DNA from 4 places in the Pararhizobium sp. O133 genome. Region 1 is predicted to be linked to each of the others. Evidence: riboswitches for the same ligand, from Rfam matches in the RefSeq annotation. Region 1 holds a riboswitch; each other region holds the start of a gene.
The links. A riboswitch is a leader RNA that binds a small molecule or an ion and turns the genes downstream of it on or off. The one in region 1 is predicted to bind cobalamin.

Region 1 (2,196 bases):
TAGTCGTGCTGGGCCGCATGTTCGATCCGCTGGGTGCTTGCCTCCAGTTCCACGGCCCGCGTTTCGGCAATCGCCTTCTGCCGCTGCAATTCCCTGTTCAGGAGGACGTCCGCGGTCACATCCCATTCGGCGCCGAGAAAGGTGATATTGCCGTCTTCCTCGAAGCAATGCGCACGCGAGCGGAGGTAGCGGATCTCGCCGCTCGGCAGGATGATGCGATATTCCGATTGATAGGCACCCTTCGTGGCGATTGCCTTGTCGAAATCGGCTTGCGCATGCTCAAGATCGTCCGGGTGGATCGCTTGCGTCCATACTTCGCCCTTGACGTGCTTCTCTTCGCGGCCGGTTCCGTAAAGCCGGTGCATTTGCAGATCCCAGACCACTTCGTTCGCCTGGGTGTCATGCTCCCAGACACCGATCTGGGATGCGTCGAGCGCCAGTCCCAACCGACGAAGAATATTCTGGAATTCCTGTTCGGACCTCACCGCTTTCATGGTCTTCTCTAAGAGTGATTCATCGCGTACAGGCGTGCGGGCCATTCTGCATCAAGGTTCCTAATGAACTATTGTTCCGCCGCACGCGAAATGTAAACGGCAATACAATCAACCATTCATTGTTATTTCAAGGCAGGTTTGTCCAATATCTCTTCATGGAGCCGAGATATATACGGCAACGGACAGACGAAGCTGCATCAAAGCTTGCCCTTCAAAGCGGCATGCCGCGTCGCAGCCTCGAATTGACATCGACGGGGGGACGTCATAATCATCGTCGGATCAATTGGTTCCCTGGGGGCGAGGCGCTTTCGGGGAGTAAATGGGAACGTGAAGGGTGGACCCATTCTGGGCATCTCTATCATGGCCGACCCCGCGACTGTAGAGCGGTCAGAGTTTGTCATGCCGGACATCCGGCAAAAGCCACTGCGGCGGCGGACTTCAAGTCCGTACCTTGGGAAGGCGAGACAGGCTCCTTGGTGCGAAAGTACCTGACGCCGCGAGCCAGGAAACCTGCCGGTTGATAAGGGGCACGGTGCCCAATTGGTGGGAGAAATCCCACGCGCCATCACGGAGGTTGTCATGGCTAAGACTAATGTTTCGAATGTAACGCTCTCCCTCAACGACCGCATCACGACCGGCATTCTTGCGCTGCTGATCGGCAGTTTCCTTGTTTTCGGCGCCGGCCTGGCCAATTCCGCCGTGCTGCACGATACCGCGCACGACGTCCGTCATTCCTATGGCTTTCCTTGCCATTGATCGCCTGAAAGGCGACCCGCCTTTCTCAGCCATCCAACATGAAGCAATGCCTGGTTTCGATGAAAACCGGGCGGCGGTGATCTATGCGTCCGTGCTTCGGCACCGGGCGATTTTTGCCGTGGGGATTTCAAGCATGCAAAGCGTGAACGCGGTCGAAAGCAGCTGTTCCGCTTGAACCTGGGGATATCGATATGGTTATTAAAACAATTCTGGCCGCGCTGGTGGCTGGACTGATTGCGGGTGTCTTCATGACCGCTGCGCAGGAACTTCGGGTGACCCCGCTGATCCTGCATGCCGAGGAATATGAAGGCAAGGAACCGGCCGCCGGGCAACCGGCAACCGAGCAACCCGCCACCGAACAGCAGCATTCGCATCTGAAGCAGCAATCTCCCGTGGACTATGTCCTGTCCGCTCTCTCGCCGATCACGCCTGCCTACGCGCATGAAGAGGGTGAACACGAGGAAGGCGGCATCATGTTCGGCATGAGCCGATTTTCGGGAACGCTGCTCGCCAATCTCGTGGCGGGCTCGGGCTTTGGCCTGCTTCTGGCTGGTGTCAGCCTCGTCATCGGCTATCCCATCACGTTGCGCAACGGAGCGCTCTGGGGCGCCTGCGGCTGGCTTGCCGTCCACCTGCTCCCTGCCCTCGGCCTGCCGCCGGAATTGCCGGGCTTCCCGGCCGCCGACCTGCAGGACCGGCAAATCTGGTGGGTGGCAACGATCCTGTTTTCTGGCGCCGGCCTCTATCTGATCGTCCTGCGCGGTGAATTCGTCGCCAAGGCGGCCGGCCTGCTGCTGCTGATCGCTCCGCATCTTTATGGAGCGCCGCAGCCAGTGGACATTTCGAGCGCGGTCCCGGCCGTTCTCGGCGCGGAATTCGCCGTGGCTGCGCTTGCGACGACACTGGCCTTCTGGATCGTGCTGGGCGTCGTCTCCGGCTTCATCAA
Region 2 (2,196 bases), 410 kb from region 1:
CTGCCGACAGCCTTTGCCTACAAGACCCGGGACCTGAGCCAGCCCGGCCAGTGCGGTTGCACGCCGGCCGGTCAGATAGCGACAAACCAGAGCACGCCGGATGACGGCAGCGGCATCGTCATCATCACGACGCGCAAGCCGCCGGAAAAGCAGATCCCGAAAAGCATGGTCGTCGATCGCCCCTATGACCCGGCCAACAGCAAGGTTCGGGTGGTCGGCCCAAGCTTCCTGCCCTCGCAGGAAAGCGCGATCGACCTGCGACATCCGACCGGCCCCGGCTACCAGCCGCAGCAGACCAACTGATCACTCGCCGGGTCGAACACCCCAGGCATCGTTGAACACGAGTTCGTCCAACGGCAGGCGCTGGCGCCAGCCTTTGACGGCCAGTTCCGGCTCCGAATAGAGCGTATCGACATAACCGAGGCACAGCCAGGCAATGATCTCGATATGCTCCGGAATGCCAAGCACGGCCTTGATATCCCGCTCATGGAAGATGCTGACCCAGCCGACGCCGACGCCTTCGGCGCGGGCGGCAAGCCACAGGTTCTGCACGGCGCAGACCGTTGAGAAGGCATCCATGCGCGGATTGTGGGTGCGGCCGAGAACGACCTTGCCGGCGCGGGTTGGGTCGCAGGTCACGCAGATGCTGACCGGCGCCTTGCGAATGCCTTCGAGCTTCAGCGAACGATAGGTGTCTCGCGCGGCGCCCTCGAACATCAACGCCGCTTCCTCGTTGGCACGCTGGAAGGCCCGAAACACCTCGGAGCGTTTCTCCTCGTCGCGCACGACAATGAAATTCCAGGGCTGCATGAAGCCGACCGAAGGCGCGCTATGGGCGGCGGCCAGCAATCGCGTGATCAATTCGTCTGGAACAGGTTTTGGCAGAAACTGGTCGCGAACGTCACGGCGGGTTTCGATGGCGCGGTAGACGGCGGCGCGCTCGTCCGATGAAAATGCGTCCGCCTTTACAAGGCGGTCTTGTGGTTCAGCCAGCATCGTTCGATCCCCAACAATGCGCAACCTCCCGCCGTCCGCGCGGGGCAGTCTATCTCACCAGGCCGGTCTTCTGACTGCGGATCACCCGACCTTGCCGCCTTCCCAAATCCATTGAGGATTCAGTGGCAGGAACCTGAAAATATTCAAGGTTCCCCAATACAAGGTCGTCCCCATCACAGCGTTGGGCACGTTCCGGATTTTCACCGGATTCCCGATTCTCCCGCTTTCGCGGGCACCTGACGCCTCAGATATGCCCATAGCGGGCCGCCGAATGCAAGGCGGTCCGCTCATGCGATATCACATGGCCGCTTCCGGATGCGGCGAACCGTCATAGGCGCCCCAGATCGACTGGTCGAAGCAGATCACCGAACCGGTCATCAGCCCGGACTCATCCGACGACAGATAGGCGCAGGCGCGCGCCACTTCAGCCGGGTCGACAAGACGGCCGAACGGCTGGCTCGCGGCCGCCTTTTCCAGCCAGTCGCTGGCAGCGCCGTGAAATTCCCGCTGGATGCGGTCCTCGCCTTCCGACGCCATCCAGCCGATGTTGAGGCCGTTGACACGGATGCGGTTGCGAAGCACGGCATAGGCCGTGTTCTTGGTCAGGGTCTCCAGCGCCCCCTTGGAGGCACAATAGGCGGAGATGAACGGCTGGCCGGCCTTGGCCGACATCGAACCGATATTGACGATCGTGCCCTCGATCTTCTCGCGACGCATGACCTTGATCGCTTCCTGCATCAGGAAGAACGGTGCGCGGACGTTGACGGCAAACATGCGGTCGAACAGTTCCGGGCTGGTATCGAGGATCGTGCCACGATCGGTGATCGCGGCCGCGTTCACCAGCGCATCGACGCGGCCGAACTCCCTGTCGCAGGTGGCGACCACCTTGGCCGCATCGGCGACCTCGCCGAGATCAGCCTGCACATAAACAACGCGTGTACCGGTCGCCTTGCCGATCTCGGCGGCCTTGGCCTCGCCCTTTGCGGCATTCCGGCCGCAGATCACGATGCCGGCTGCCCCCCGCTCGGCAAACAGCGATGCGATCGTTGCCCCGAGCCCCTGCGTCCCCCCGGTAACGATGGCAATCTTGCCGTCAAGCCGGCCATGATCCTTGCTCATTTCATTCCTCCATTGGTCATGACGCACAAAACGTCCGCCCGGTTGCCGGCGGAAGCGTGACATACAATTTGTGTTCGAGAT
Region 3 (2,196 bases), 280 kb from region 1:
GACGCGCAGCGCATCGACCTTGTCGTGATCGTCGGCGAAACGGCCGGCGGCGACAGCGGCGCTATCGACGACCGTGATGACGCCATCGACGGTGACCTCACTGCGGATATCAGGCCAGTTGAAGGCGGCGATCAGCGGCTGCGGCAAAGCGAGGCCCGAGGTTTCGATGACGATGTGGTCCGGGCGGTTGTCGCGCTCCAAAAGCTTCGTCATGGTCGGGATGAAGTCGTCGGCGACGGTGCAGCAGATGCAGCCATTGGTCAGTTCGATGATATCGTCCTCGGTGCAGGCGTCCGCGCCGCAGCCCTTCAAGACATCACCATCGACGCCGAGATCGCCGAACTCGTTGATGATCAGCGCGATGCGGCGGCCTTCGGCGTTCTGCAGGATGTTGCGGATCATCGTCGTCTTGCCAGCTCCGAGAAAGCCGGTGATGACCGTTGCCGGGATCTTGCCGTGAGCGGACTTTGCGGTGGTCATGGATCAACCCTTCATTTTCAGCGGCAATCCGGCCGCGATAAAATAGACTTCAGCGGATTTCTCCGCAACGATCTGGTGCAGCCGGCCGGCATGGTCGCGAAAATCGCGCGCCATCCGGTTTTCCGGCACGATACCCAGCCCGACCTCGTTCGAAACGAACACCAGCCGGGCCTTCGCCTGCGGCAGGTGAGCCGCAAGCCTTGTAAATTCCTTCACCATGTCGCGGTCTTCCATCATCAGATTGGTCACCCACAGAGTGAGGCAATCGATGAGAACGATCCGCTCCGGCGCGTCGATCGCCGACAGGCAGGCGACGAGATCGAGCGGTTCCTCATGGGTCCGCCAGTCCGGCCCGCGCCTGTCGCGATGCTCGTTAATTCTTGCCTGCATCTCGCCATCCCAGGCCCTCCCGGTCGCGACGTAATGCATGGCGAGACCCGACGTGACGACGAGTTTTTCGGCAAAGGTCGACTTTCCGGAGCGGGCGCCGCCGAGGACCAGGACGGGTCCTGACTCTGTCGATGTCATCGGACGATCCCGGCCTCAGGCTGAAGCGCGATGCACGAACATGACGGACGGTCGCGCCTTGGCAGGCCCGGATATAGGATATGCGCCGTTCGTGGAACGGATCGATGAAGCCATGACAACCTCCGTGCTGGCATCGGGAGTCTCCCTCCCTGGTTCGGGCACGATACCCTTGTGGCTGGCAGGTCTCCTGGCTCACGGCGCCACGTGCCCAAAGGCACGAACGGGTTCGCCTCGCCTTCCCGGAGTTTTGACGCCGGATTGCGTGACCGCAATCGGCTGGCATTGCGAAGAGGTGGACGATTCGTAGAAATGAGAGGCGTCCGGCCCCGGCTGATCGCAATGACACTCCAGTGGCTTTTCCGGTTGGACCTTGTCTCCCGCGGCCGCCCGATGCGGCCCGTCCGGAAGTCCGGTTTTCCCGAATGGCGAACCCTGACCGTTCTACAGTCGCGGGGTCGGCTGCGATAAGGATGCCCGGCTTGGGTCCATCCCGTCACATTCCCATTTACTCCCGACATACAACGGCATGCCGGGAACCATCCAATGATCGATGATTAGGCGCTTGGCTGGAGCCTGTCAATCGGAGCCCCCTGCCGGGACATGGTCGAAAATGGCCCTATGCGACAATGCGTCGGACGGGATATCCCCGATCATCATGACATCAATCCGTCGAGCCATTTCGGGTCGAGAACGGCCTCCAGTTCCGCCGCGACATCATCCAACGCCTGATCAACGGACTGCCGATAGTTGAGACCGCCGTCCTCTATGCCGAAACTCCTGAGCAGCGCCGCGCGGTAGGCGTCGCTGGTGAAGAGCCCGTGCAGATAGGTGCCGCTGACCGTGCCGTCGGCGGACACCGCGCCGTCCGCACGGCCGTCGATGATCACGGCCGGGCGGGCGCAATCGGCGCCGGTCGTGCGGCCGAGATGGATTTCGTAGCCTTCGAGTGCAACGTCATAGACCGTCGAGCGAGCGCTGCTGTTGCGCACGGTCTTTTCCGGCGCCATGACCGTCTCGACGGACAGCAGTCCCAGTCCCTCGATCTCGCGCACGTTCCCTTCGATACCGTTGGGATCGGTGATGCGCTCGCCGAGCATCTGGTAGCCGCCGCAAATGCCGATGACGCGGCCACCCCGGCGCGCATGCGCCTGCAGGTCGCGATCCCAGCCTTGTGCGCGGAAATCGGCG
Region 4 (2,196 bases), 1.7 Mb from region 1:
AGGTGATGGCGTGGTCCCCCAGAACATGGTTCCAGGTCGAGGGATAATGGAACAACAGGAGCGTACCGATATTGCTCTGGCTGACATCGTCGGACAGCTGGCGCTTGACGGCGCGTTTTCCCGACATCGTGTAGCTTTCGGCTTCCTGGATCAGCGGCATGCGGGCGACGCGGAACTGTCCGCTCCTGTCCATCTTGAATTCGCTCGGCAGGCCGGATGCCTCGCACTTTGCCCAATGCTCGGCGATGACCGGATCATCCTTGGCGCCCTGCACGCCAGTGGCCGTCGGGGCTTCCGGATAGGTGCGGCAAAGCTCCGGATGGTTGGCGGCGCAATGATAGCATTCGCGGTTGTTTTCCCAGACGAGCTTCCAGTTGCCCTTCTCGATGATCGTGCTTTCGAAGGCGACCTTGGTGTCCTTCAGATTGTGCGGCGTGACATAGGAGGAAACCATGTCGCGAACCGGCTGGAAGTCCATCGCGGCGTCGGCCAGGCAGATGAAGATGTAGCCGCCGATGGTTTCGCAATGGATCGGCTTCAGACCATGCTGGTTCTTGTCGAAATCCTCGCCCATCTGGCGGGCAAAGAGCAATTTGCCGTCGAGTTCGTAGGTCCACTGGTGATAGGGACAGACAAGCTTGGCGGACGATCCCTTACTCCCGGCGCACACCCGCGAGCCGCGATGGCGGCAGGAATTGTGCAGCGCCCGGACGGTGCCGGTGCGATCGCGGACGATGACGACCGGATATTCGCCGACCTGGACGGTGAAATAATTGCCGGCCTTCGGGATTTCGCAATCATGGCCGATAAACAGCCAGTCCTTGTACCAGATCTCTTCCATATCGAGCTTGAAGAGGCCCGGATCGGTGTAGAATGCCTGTTCCAGGCTATGCCCGGCGCGCCGGGTCTTCAATTTGCGGAGAACTTCGCTGCGGAGATCCATGATCTGTTCCTTGTGCTCGCCACGTTTCACGAGTTGCCGCGCACAGGAAGGAACCACCCGCGCCGGGAAAGCGCGTGGTTTCGTGGTTCATCTTCCGGCTGCCCGCCGCAACCAAAACATCAATGTCTTCACAAGGCTGGTTTCCGGGCTCTGGAGCCGTCCTTTCGGACTATCCCGGCGCCTTCCCGGATTTCTCCAGTGGCCTTTTGCCGAGGTTTCGCTCCACCACCGTTGCGGGGGCAGCGCCGGATTTTGACCGGCTTCCCAATTCTCCGCCTTCCCATCGAGGCGACACCTTGAGTGTCTTTATCTAGCCCTATCTTAAAGCCGGGCAGGCGTCGATTAGCGACATCCAATTCCAGAATGACGACAATGTTCATGCTGCCGTAAAAACGTGCGGAACCGTATATTTTATAAGCAAAAACAACAGAATTATCTAGAATTTCAGCAGACGCCGCGTTTTCAGCCAGCGGACCGAACCGGTCACGGAGCGACCGTCTCTTTACGACATTTCTCGACGCGTGAAATCGTGTCGCAACGCAAGCGCCGCACCATGATGGGCGGTTAACGTCCGGAAAGATTACGTTAACCTCGACGCTGTAATTTTCCCGATGGAGAGTTTTCGCCCCGGCCTGCTCAGCAAGCCGCTGTGATTCTGGTGCTGGCCCATGTCAAACCTGAAATATTTCGACGCTGCCGCCGTCAAGAAACCGGTTCAATCGCCGAAGGCCGCGATCTATACCGAGTTTCTGCGCACAGGACGCATCAACCGGCACAAGGACAATTGGGACGCGACCAAAAGGCGGTACCTGACCCATGATGAGGTAGCCGCCCGCACCGGCAAGAAGCTCGAAACGGCGGGAACCGTGACGCACGAGCGGATCAACGGCTTCCACCAGTCCATCCAGTTTCCGAAGATGCTGTTTCACCGCACGCTCGCAGGCAGCCCGCATCTCGGCTATTGCCATGTCACGGCGGCACGCACGAAATTCGCCAAGTTCGACGATGTGCGCTGGTCCTTCTATATCGCCAACTTCTTTTCCGACATCGGCGACGACGAGCGCTTCTTCGACAAGATCAAGATGGGCTATTCGCGGATGTACTTCGCCGTGGCGACAGAGATGGACGCCGAGGCGGGCAAGCTCAGCATCAACCGGGCCATCCACCAGAATGGCCTTCTGTTCCGCACCCGCGATCCGAAGGAAGCGCTGAAGAACGTCTTGATGCTCGGCGCACGCAACGAACAACTGCGG

Region 2: it holds a riboswitch for cobalamin, as region 1 does, so the genes downstream of both, bluB (5,6-dimethylbenzimidazole synthase) here and ACST81_RS10390 (CbtB domain-containing protein) in region 1, are expected to answer to the same signal.
Region 3: it holds a riboswitch for cobalamin, as region 1 does, so the genes downstream of both, cobU (bifunctional adenosylcobinamide kinase/adenosylcobinamide-phosphate guanylyltransferase) here and ACST81_RS10390 (CbtB domain-containing protein) in region 1, are expected to answer to the same signal.
Region 4: it holds a riboswitch for cobalamin, as region 1 does, so the genes downstream of both, ACST81_RS18870 (aromatic ring-hydroxylating oxygenase subunit alpha) here and ACST81_RS10390 (CbtB domain-containing protein) in region 1, are expected to answer to the same signal.

Annotation. Positions count from the first base shown of each region.
Region 1 covers NZ_CP196426.1:2,160,867-2,163,062, reverse strand. The annotation lists gene ACST81_RS10395 (bifunctional diguanylate cyclase/phosphodiesterase) at 1-494, opposite strand, end outside; cobalamin riboswitch at 762-1,026, shown strand; gene ACST81_RS10390 (CbtB domain-containing protein) at 1,074-1,250, shown strand; gene ACST81_RS10385 (CbtA family protein) at 1,442-2,196, shown strand, end outside.
Region 2 covers NZ_CP196426.1:2,566,849-2,569,044, reverse strand. The annotation lists gene ACST81_RS12270 (DUF2865 domain-containing protein) at 1-303, shown strand, start outside; gene bluB (5,6-dimethylbenzimidazole synthase) at 304-996, opposite strand; cobalamin riboswitch at 1,040-1,251, opposite strand; gene ACST81_RS12260 (SDR family oxidoreductase) at 1,294-2,115, opposite strand; gene ACST81_RS12255 (phytanoyl-CoA dioxygenase family protein) at 2,196-2,196, opposite strand, start outside.
Region 3 covers NZ_CP196426.1:2,436,323-2,438,518, reverse strand. The annotation lists gene cobW (cobalamin biosynthesis protein CobW) at 1-480, opposite strand, end outside; gene cobU (bifunctional adenosylcobinamide kinase/adenosylcobinamide-phosphate guanylyltransferase) at 484-1,008, opposite strand; cobalamin riboswitch at 1,169-1,564, opposite strand; gene ACST81_RS11665 (cobyric acid synthase) at 1,662-2,196, opposite strand, start outside.
Region 4 covers NZ_CP196426.1:3,896,450-3,898,645, forward strand. The annotation lists gene ACST81_RS18870 (aromatic ring-hydroxylating oxygenase subunit alpha) at 1-943, opposite strand, end outside; cobalamin riboswitch at 1,061-1,257, opposite strand; gene ACST81_RS18875 (DUF6656 family protein) at 1,612-2,196, shown strand, end outside.